2 regions of the Synechococcus sp. EJ6-Ellesmere genome follow, and region 1 is predicted to be linked to the other one. Evidence: riboswitches for the same ligand, from Rfam matches in the RefSeq annotation. Region 1 holds a riboswitch; the other holds the start of a gene.

What was found. A riboswitch is a leader RNA that binds a small molecule or an ion and turns the genes downstream of it on or off. The one in region 1 is predicted to bind cobalamin.
Region 2: linked by a shared signal. The riboswitch ahead of KBY78_RS13080 (HupE/UreJ family protein) and the one ahead of KBY78_RS07500 (HupE/UreJ family protein) in region 1 are both predicted to bind cobalamin.

Annotation. Positions count from the first base shown of each region.
Region 1 is NZ_JAGQBY010000053.1:38-4,162, forward strand. Features, by position in the region: partial or broken gene KBY78_RS07485 (class I tRNA ligase family protein) at 1-1,113, opposite strand, end outside; gene KBY78_RS07490 (Ycf66 family protein) at 1,156-1,878, opposite strand; tRNA gene KBY78_RS07495 (tRNA-Leu) at 1,933-2,014, shown strand; gene KBY78_RS07500 (HupE/UreJ family protein) at 2,023-2,631, opposite strand; cobalamin riboswitch at 2,656-2,830, opposite strand; gene KBY78_RS07505 (ParB-like protein) at 3,122-3,775, opposite strand; gene KBY78_RS07510 (Nif11-like leader peptide family natural product precursor) at 3,788-4,039, opposite strand.
Region 2 is NZ_JAGQBY010000126.1:2,061-6,185, forward strand. Features, by position in the region: gene KBY78_RS13065 (iron uptake porin) at 1-808, opposite strand, end outside; gene KBY78_RS13070 (HupE/UreJ family protein) at 1,145-1,744, shown strand; gene KBY78_RS13075 (phosphoglycerate kinase) at 1,741-2,292, shown strand; cobalamin riboswitch at 2,312-2,476, shown strand; gene KBY78_RS13080 (HupE/UreJ family protein) at 2,492-3,097, shown strand; gene KBY78_RS13085 (GNAT family N-acetyltransferase) at 3,123-3,689, shown strand; gene KBY78_RS13090 (hypothetical protein) at 3,825-4,004, opposite strand.

The sequences.
Region 1 (4,125 bases):
ACCCGTGTTGAAGTAGTCGACACAGTGGCCCGGGGCTGTGTACACCAGGCCGGTGCCCGCTTCGGTGGTGATGCTGTCGCCGCCGATCACCACCGGGCTGGTGCGATCGAAGAGGGGGTGGCGGTACTCGACCCCTTCCAGCTCCGAGCCCCTGAGGCTGAGCAGGGGCTCGAGCTCCAGCTGCAGGCTGCTGCGCAGACTCTCAACGAGGGAAGCGGCCACGATCAGGTGGCGGCTGGTGCGATAGCCGTTGGCCCCGTGATCGCCCACGCGGCAGAGGGCGTACTCCAGCGAGGCATTCACCGACACCGCCAGGTTGGCGGGCAGGGTCCAGGGGGTGGTGGTCCAGATCGCCACTGCCAGATCGCCCGGATCCGGTGTGGTAGCTGTCTCGGCATGGGTGAGGCCGAGGGCGGTGAGCCTGGCGCCCAGGCTGCCGGGCAGGGCCACCACCGGGAAGGCCACGTAGACGCTGGGGGAGGTGTGGCCGTCGGGGTATTCCAGTTCCGCCTCGGCCAGGGCGGTGCGGGAGCTGGGGCTCCAGTGCACCGGTTTGAGTCCCCGGTAGATGTGGCCGGCGAGCACCATCCGGCCGAACACACCGATCTGGGCGGCCTCATAGGCCTTGTTCAGGGTCAGGTAGGGCTGCTCCCAGTCGGCCCAGATGCCCCAGCGCCTGAAGCCCGCCTTCTGAGCCTCCACCTGCTCGAGGGCGTAGGCGTGGGCGCGGCGGCGCAGGTCGATCGGGGTCAGCGCCGAGCGTTCCGCGCTGGACAGGCTCTGCAGCACCTTGAGCTCGATCGGCAGCCCGTGGCAGTCCCACCCCGGCACAAAGCGGGCCCGCCGGCCGCGCAGCAGGGCGTACTTGTTGAGGATGTCCTTGAGGATCTTGTTGAGGGCATGGCCCACATGCAGGGGGCCATTGGCGTAGGGGGGGCCGTCGTGGAGGGTGAACACCTCACCTGGATTTCCGCGGCTGAGCCGCTGGTAGAGGTCCAGCTCAGCCCAGAACTTCTGCAGCTCCGGTTCACGGGTTTTCGCGTTCGCCCGCATCGAGAAGGGCGTCTGCAGCAGGTTGAGGGTGTCCTTGTAGGAAACCGGGCTGGCTGTCACGGCGCCTGTAGGGCAGCAAGGGCGAATTATCGACCCCAGCCCTCAGGGGCTCCTAGGTGGCTCCTCCTCCTCCTGCCCCGTGGGGGTGGGATCAGGTTCACTCTCCCCATGGGGCTCTTCCCCGCCGCTGGCCTCCCCGTCTGCCCCCCCGGCCTGGTCCCCGTCGAGGGCCGCTGCGCCGGCCTGCTCGAGCAGCTGCTCGATCTCGGCAAAAGACTCCACCGTGGTCACGTCGTGATCGCTGGCTTCGCTGATCGCCTCCACCAGCTGGGCGGACTCCCCTGGGGCCCCAGGCGCCTCTGGTGTGCCGGCTTCTTCTTCAGGCTCCGGGCGAACCCAGCGTTTGGTGGTTGCTTGTGCCTTGGTGCTGGCGTCGCGCCTCTCCTGCAGCCAGGCGAGCAGGCCCCCGAGTGTTGATCCCCCCAGGCTGATCAGCCCCATCAGGGCGGCGGCCAGCTGCTGCAGGCTGGTGCGCCAGCGCTCCACGCCCGTGAGGCGCACCTGCTCGTCGCGGCTGAGCTGGCGCCAGCGGCCCAGGCCCACCTCCGTGCTCAACCGGCCGATCAGCAGACCGCCGCAGAGCACGGCCAGCATCGGTGCCCCGCTGAGGCGCTCGGCGCTGGTGACCAGGACCAGCCCCAGGACCAGCACCAGCGCGCCCCAGACCGAATCCCGGGGACGGCTGAGCTCAGGCACCAGCAGGGGCAGCAGCAGCACCAGCAGACCGGCAAGGAGTGCCAGGGATCCACCGAGGGTGGCGAGCATGGCGGCAGAGGCGGCGATGGGGCCATTCTGAGCCGCTCGATACAGTCAGCTCACGCCCACCTGGCGGAATTGGTAGACGCGCTGGTTTTAGGTACCAGTGGCTTCGGTCGTGGGGGTTCAAGTCCCCCGGTGGGCATCGCTCAATCAGCGCAGCAGCAGGGCGAGTGGTGCAAAGGCCACAAGGCCACCGGCGAGGGCCACGGCCAGCGCCAGCCGGTTGGTGACGGTGCGAGGGAGACGGCGCAGTACCAACAGGGTGGTGCCGCTCACCAGCAGTGAGCCCACGAAGGCCCCCAGCCACCAGGAGAGGGAGGTGTGATCGCTGGGAGCTTCAAGCCCGTGAAGCATGGCGTGCACCGCCACGGCGGCGGCCACCAGACCTCCCCAGAGGCTGAGCCGCGGGCTGGAGCCCTTGCCCTCGGCCCAGAGGATCGAGCCGGCCACGGCGGTGATGGCCAGCGCCGCGAGCAGTTCCCCGAAGGGCAGGCTGCCGCCCATCGCTCCAAACACTCCACCGGCGACGGCGCCTGCCAGGGCCCAGATCAGCAGGGTCGAGGAGATGGCGGCGGAGGCGGCGCCAACGCCGATCAACAGCAGCAGGTGGTCGAGGCCTGCGAGGGGATGAAGGAAGCCTGAGCCGATGCCCCCATGGGCGAAGCCATGGGCCTGGGCCGGCTGGGCGGCCAGGGCGAAGGACACAGCGGCCAGGCCGGTGTAGAGGACCAGGGTGCTGCTGCTGGGGAATCTGCTCATCGAGGGGGAACGGTCCGCGCCGGGGGGTTGGTGAACTGGGACGGCGAGCGTTCTGACTGAGGGGCGCCTCCACAGTGGAGCCCCATCACAGCTGCGGGACAGTGCCGGATTCGATGGGGCCCGCAAGGCCCCATCACACCGAACTTTCCTCCTTGCCTCCAGGGTGTGAACCGCTGGAACCGTCCGCGACATTCTGGACCTTTCTGGCGGGCCTGGCCGTCCATGGCCAGAAAGGGGTTGACCGTGTTCGCAAGCACTGTCCATGGCCATGCAGCGCACAGTCGCCAACGCGGCTGCTGCCTAGCTTTCGCGCCATGGACACGTCTTCAATGTCTGCTGCAGGCGCCGAGGTTGAGCCGATCCGGCTTCTTCCCCTCGGGGTCTGCATCGATGAGCCCTGGGCGTCGGGGCAACGCAAGCGCTACCTGGCCAGCCTCGACCCTGCTTTCGGCGCCGATCAGGGCCATGCTCAGAGTGGCGCACCAGACGCTCAGCCTCTCCAGCCGGCCAGGCGTGAGGCCGCAGCGGAGCGGGCCAGAGCCCGGGCTGCCGGCAGGGCCGGCTCCAGGCAGAGGGAGCTGAAGGGCGGCAGGCAGCGGCTGCGCAGCCAGGCCCCCCAGCGGAATTCGTGAAAGGGGATCAGCGGAGCCGGCGAGATCACCTTCTCCTGTTTCAGCTTCCAGACCAGGCTGCGGTAGGGGTCGTCGTCAAGGCTCAGCAGGCTCTGGGGCAGCCGCTCGGGAGGCCAGGGGCCCTGGCCGCGGCCGTCGTGCAGGTAGAGCCAGCCGCGTTGGGCCAACGCCTCCAGCGCCGCGCTGGGGTCATGGCTGGCCAGCTGCAGGATCACGTAGCCGAAGGCGGTGGTGTCGGGCTCGAGCTCCAGCAGGCCACGCAGGCGGTGGTGTCGGTCCACCATCCACAGGGCCCCACTGGCGTCGCGCACCAGGGGGACCGGCTTGCGCCGCAGGTAGCGCCGCCGTTCCTTGGGCGATTCTCGGGCGAAATCCGCCTGGCGGTGGCGGATCTCGGCTAGCCCGATGCAGAGCTGGCAGGGCCGCAGTTCGGCCACCGCCACCTCAATCAGGCTGTCTGGCTCCTCGGGAGGAGGGGGAAGGGGTTGGTAAGGAGGCAGGTGCAGCGCCATGGCAGCCGTGGCTCAGCGCAGCTGATCGCGCTTGAGGTGGACCCGGATCAGCTTTTCATCCATCAGCCCCGCCCGGGCCCGTGGAGCTTCGTTGCAGCGGCTGAACAGGTCAAGCAAGGCAGCGGCAGAGAAGCTGTGGCCCCTCTCCCTGGCCAGTTCGGCCACTTGCTCGGCTGATTCGACCAGGTTCAGCGCTTCGCGCAGCTCCTCGTCGGAGTCGATTCGGGCAAGGAAGTCAAAGACATCGTCGCTGTCCTGGCTCATGACCTGCAAAGGATTGGGCAGATCCACTCTCCACCCCGGCTGGCAGGCATCTGCCAGAGGGCGGGGCCGCATGAGGATGACGGATG
Region 2 (4,125 bases), on a different contig from region 1:
GAGCGCCCAGGGTGGCCGTGAACCCGCCACCGAGGGGCCATTGGTAGAAGAGCTTGTCAATCCCCACGACATCGGGGCCAGCATCCTCCTCAAAGGCCACTTCCAGGGTTGAGAGCGCCAAAGAATGGGGCTCACCGCCAAACACGCTGCGGCCGAAGTTGCCTGCGCGCAGGTTGATGCGCAGCAGATCCTTGCCGTTGAAGCTGGTGTCGAATGTCAGCTGCAGGTCGTAGTTGAACGTGGTGGCATTGGGCAGAGGTACGGGCGTCCGTGGACGACCGGTGAATTCATTCGGTGCTCGATTGACCGTGTTCGCCGCCGTGTTGACAGCCGAACCCGAGAAGGCATTGGCTCCCACCACAAACGTGGCCTGTCCGCTGAGCTTGGTGGTGGTGGAGAACCGGGTGGCCTCCAGCTCACCCACCTTGGCTTCGAGGCCATCCACGCGGCCGCGCAGCACGGCGAGTTCCTTCTCGAACTCGGCCATCAGGCGCTTCAACTCGTCGGTCACCTCGGTGATCCGGTCGAGGCAGGCGTTGAGCAGGGCGGCGGCCTCGTAGCGGGTGAGTGCCTGCCGGCCCTTGAAGGTGCCGTTGGGGTAGCCGGCCACGCAGCCGTAGCGCTCGATCAGGTTGGTCAAAGCCTGAAAAGCCCAGTCGCTCGGCCTGACGTCGGAGAACTGGGTGATGCTGGTGACCTGCTCCTGGGTGGCGTATCGGTTCACACCCGCCATGTCGAGGTTCTCGGCGTGGGACGCCAGCGGAGCCGCCAGACCGACAACGATGAGCGTGGAGCGCAGAGAAAGCATGGAACAGAGTCTCAAGAGCACCGCCGGGCTGGCGGCTTGCTCGAAATAATCACTCATGTCTCCACCAACTCGCGAGCACTGGAGACCATGGTCATGGTTTGGACACCACAGCCAGGCCGTCGCCCCCGGCCACGGTTTCGTCCCTCGCGCATTTGCTCGCCATCGGCCTTGTTCCAGGCAGCTCCTCTGGGAGACGTTCCGCCGCCGTGGCACCGCTGCGGCTCTGGCGCCCACCAGATTCGGTGCCAGTGGATGCCCTGCTCCGAACACCCCCATTAGGGGCACGCCTGGGGCCTGGGTGAAAGATCCAGGATGGAATGCAGCGGCCTGAGACTGATGGCTCGAACCAACTGGCCATGGACCTTGCTGGCCGGTGTCGCCCTGGCCCTGGCGCCGATGGCTGCCTGGGCCCATGCCGATCCGCACCCCGGTGGTGGGTTCGTGGCCGGTTTTCTGCATCCGATCAGTGGCCTCGATCACGTGGTGGCGATGGTGGCCGTGGGCCTCTGGGGTGCGGTGCTCGGCCCGCCAGCTTTGTGGGTGCTGCCGGTGGCGTTTCCGATGGTGATGGCTTTCGGAGGGCTGCTCGGCCTTCTGGGGGTTCCGATTCCGGGGGTGGAGATCGGCATCGCCGTCTCAGGTCTGGTGATGGGCCTGATGGTGCTGTTCGAGCTGACGCCGCCGCTCTGGTTGGCGGCGCTGATCGTGGCCGCCTTTGCGGTGTTCCACGGCCATGCCCACGGCGCTGAACTGCCCGACGGCAGCAACGCCTTCCTCTACAGCCTGGCCTTTGTACTGGCGACAGGCCTGCTGCACCTGGTGGGGATCCTGCTGGGCGAGACGCGTCGCTGGCCTGGAGGACGACGCTTCGTGCAGGGGGCCGGCGGTTGTGTGGCCTTGGTGGGGCTGTGGTTTCTGGAGCAGGCCCTCACATGACTCTGCCGCTGGCCCATCTGGCGCCCACTGGCCTGGGCCCCTGGGGGGATGGGATGGCCCGGCTGTTCCTGGAGCCCACGGATCTGCTGCTCGTGATCGGCCTGGTGCTGCTGAGCGTGCAGGCCGGCAGACCCTACGGCGATCGCCTGCCCTTGCTGCTGCCGCTGGCCTGGCTGCTGGGAGGCCTGATCGGTCTGACTCTGCCTTCGGAACTGCTGCTGGCGCTGTTGTGCACCGCCTTGGTGGCTGGGCTTGGGTTGCTCGTGGCCCTGGAGGTGCGGCTGCGGCCTGTGGTGCTGTTGCCTCTGGCTGCCGTTCTGACCTCGCTGTTCGCCCTCGTGGCGGGCTCGGCACTGGCCGGCCATGCGGGAGCTCTGGCGGCCCTGTTGGGGGAGACCGTGGCCATTGCGGTGCTGAGCACCCTGCTTTCCCTGCCCCTGGCCCCTCCGCATCGCCGTTGGCTGGCCATCGGCTTGCGGGTGGGTGGCAGCTGGATCACCGCTGCATCCCTGCTGATGCTGGGCTGGCTGATCCGCCACCCCCAGTAATGCCCACACGGCCACGGCGCCACACAATGGAGGCAACGGTTCCAGCGGGTCACTCCCTGGAGGCAACGAGGAAAGTCCGGTGGGGTGCAGGTTCGTCCTGAGCCGAATCCGGCGCTGTCCCGCAGCTGTGATGGGGGCCCTGGCCCCTTCAGTCAGAACGCTCGCCGTGCACAATCCCCGGCGCGGACCGGACCTCTCGATGACCCAGACCTTCTCGGCCAGAACCCTGGCCCTGTTCGGCGGTGCGGCAGCCCTGGCGCTGCTGCTCGATCAACCCGCTCAGGCCCATGGCATCGCCCACGGCGGCATCGGGGCGGGCTTCCTGCACCCCATCAGCGGCACCGATCACCTGTTGCTGCTGATCGGTGTGGGGACTGCTGCCTCCTGCATCTCCGGCCAACTGCTGCTCTGGGCCCTGGCTGGTGCCGTTGGCGGCGGCATGTTCGGGGCGATGGGCGGCACGTTGCCGGCCCAAGAATTTCTCGCAGCCCTGGCGATCAGCGCCGTGGCGGTGCTGGTGCTGCGATGCCTCCACTCGCAGCAGAGCCCCCAGTTGGGTGCCTGCGCCGCCCTGGTGACCGCAGCGGTGGCGGTACACGCCATGCTGCACGGCCTGGAAGCTCCGGCCGACGGCTCCGCCCTGCTCTGGTGGCTGGGGGCCTTCAGTGGCTCAGTGCTGGTGAGCGGCGGCAGCTTCCTGGCGCTGCGGCGTCTGCCCTTGGCCTGGACCCGTGGCGTGTGCGTGCTGCTGGCTCTCTGCGGCGGCGTGGCAGCCCTGGGGCCAATCGGGTTACTGATGCGCTGAGCCGGAAGCGGAGATTCTTTGCCCGATGGGGGGAAGAGGATCACCATCCCCCCGATCCCCCTCGCCGCTGACCGCGCCCACCACGCCGCTGCAGATCCGCGCCTATGAGGCGGCCGACTGGCCCGCGGTGTGGGCCCTGCTGGAGCCAGTGTTCCGCGCTGGCGAAACCTTCCCCCACGACCCAGCCATCTCCGAGCCGGAGGCCTGGGCCCTGTGGGTGGAGCAGAGCCAGGCGGTGATGGTGGCCATCGCTGCCACAGGTGCCGTGGTGGGTACCTACTACATCAGGCCCAACTCCCTCACCCTCGGCGCCCATGTGGCCAATGCCGGCTACGTGGTGGCCGAGCACTGCCGCCGCCAGGGGATCGGCAGCCGCCTCTGCCAGCACTCGCTCCAGGAGGCCCGGCGGCTTGGGTTTCGGGCCATGCAGTTCAACCTGGTGGTGAGCACCAACACCGCCGGCATCCGCTGCTGGCGGCAGAACGGCTTTCAGATCATCGGCACCCTGCCGGGGGCCTTTCGCCACAAGCAACTGGGCTACATGGATGCCTATGTGATGGTTCAGAGGCTGGTGGAGGGACCTGCCACATGAGAGTGGTGACGTTGCGTCTGACTTAAATCCCTCAGATTCATTGCGACACAACTTCATTGCAACACAACAGCCTTGAGGATTACTGGAATTCGTGAAGTGCAGCTCTGCTGAGGCATGTGCTTGCCTGCTCCAGCTTCATTGGATGCCAGGCGTCGAGCCGTCGATCTTGTTGAGCTGAATGCCCAAGTAAGTGGCTTCGCGGTTGAGGGCCTTTTTCATGTCGATGTTGCCAGCTGCGGCAGCGGAGGCAAAACGGACGAGCAGAGAGTCCCGAAGGGCTTGTTCGCGGGCAGGGTCGTTGGGAGCTTTGGACATTGGGCGGGACTGGGAGAAGCGGAAATACTGATCCGCAACTTAACCATAAGCCTCATCGGCAGAAGGACTGCGCTGATTTGTCTGTAGCTAGATACACCAAACTGTGTCGTGAGTCGCCGTC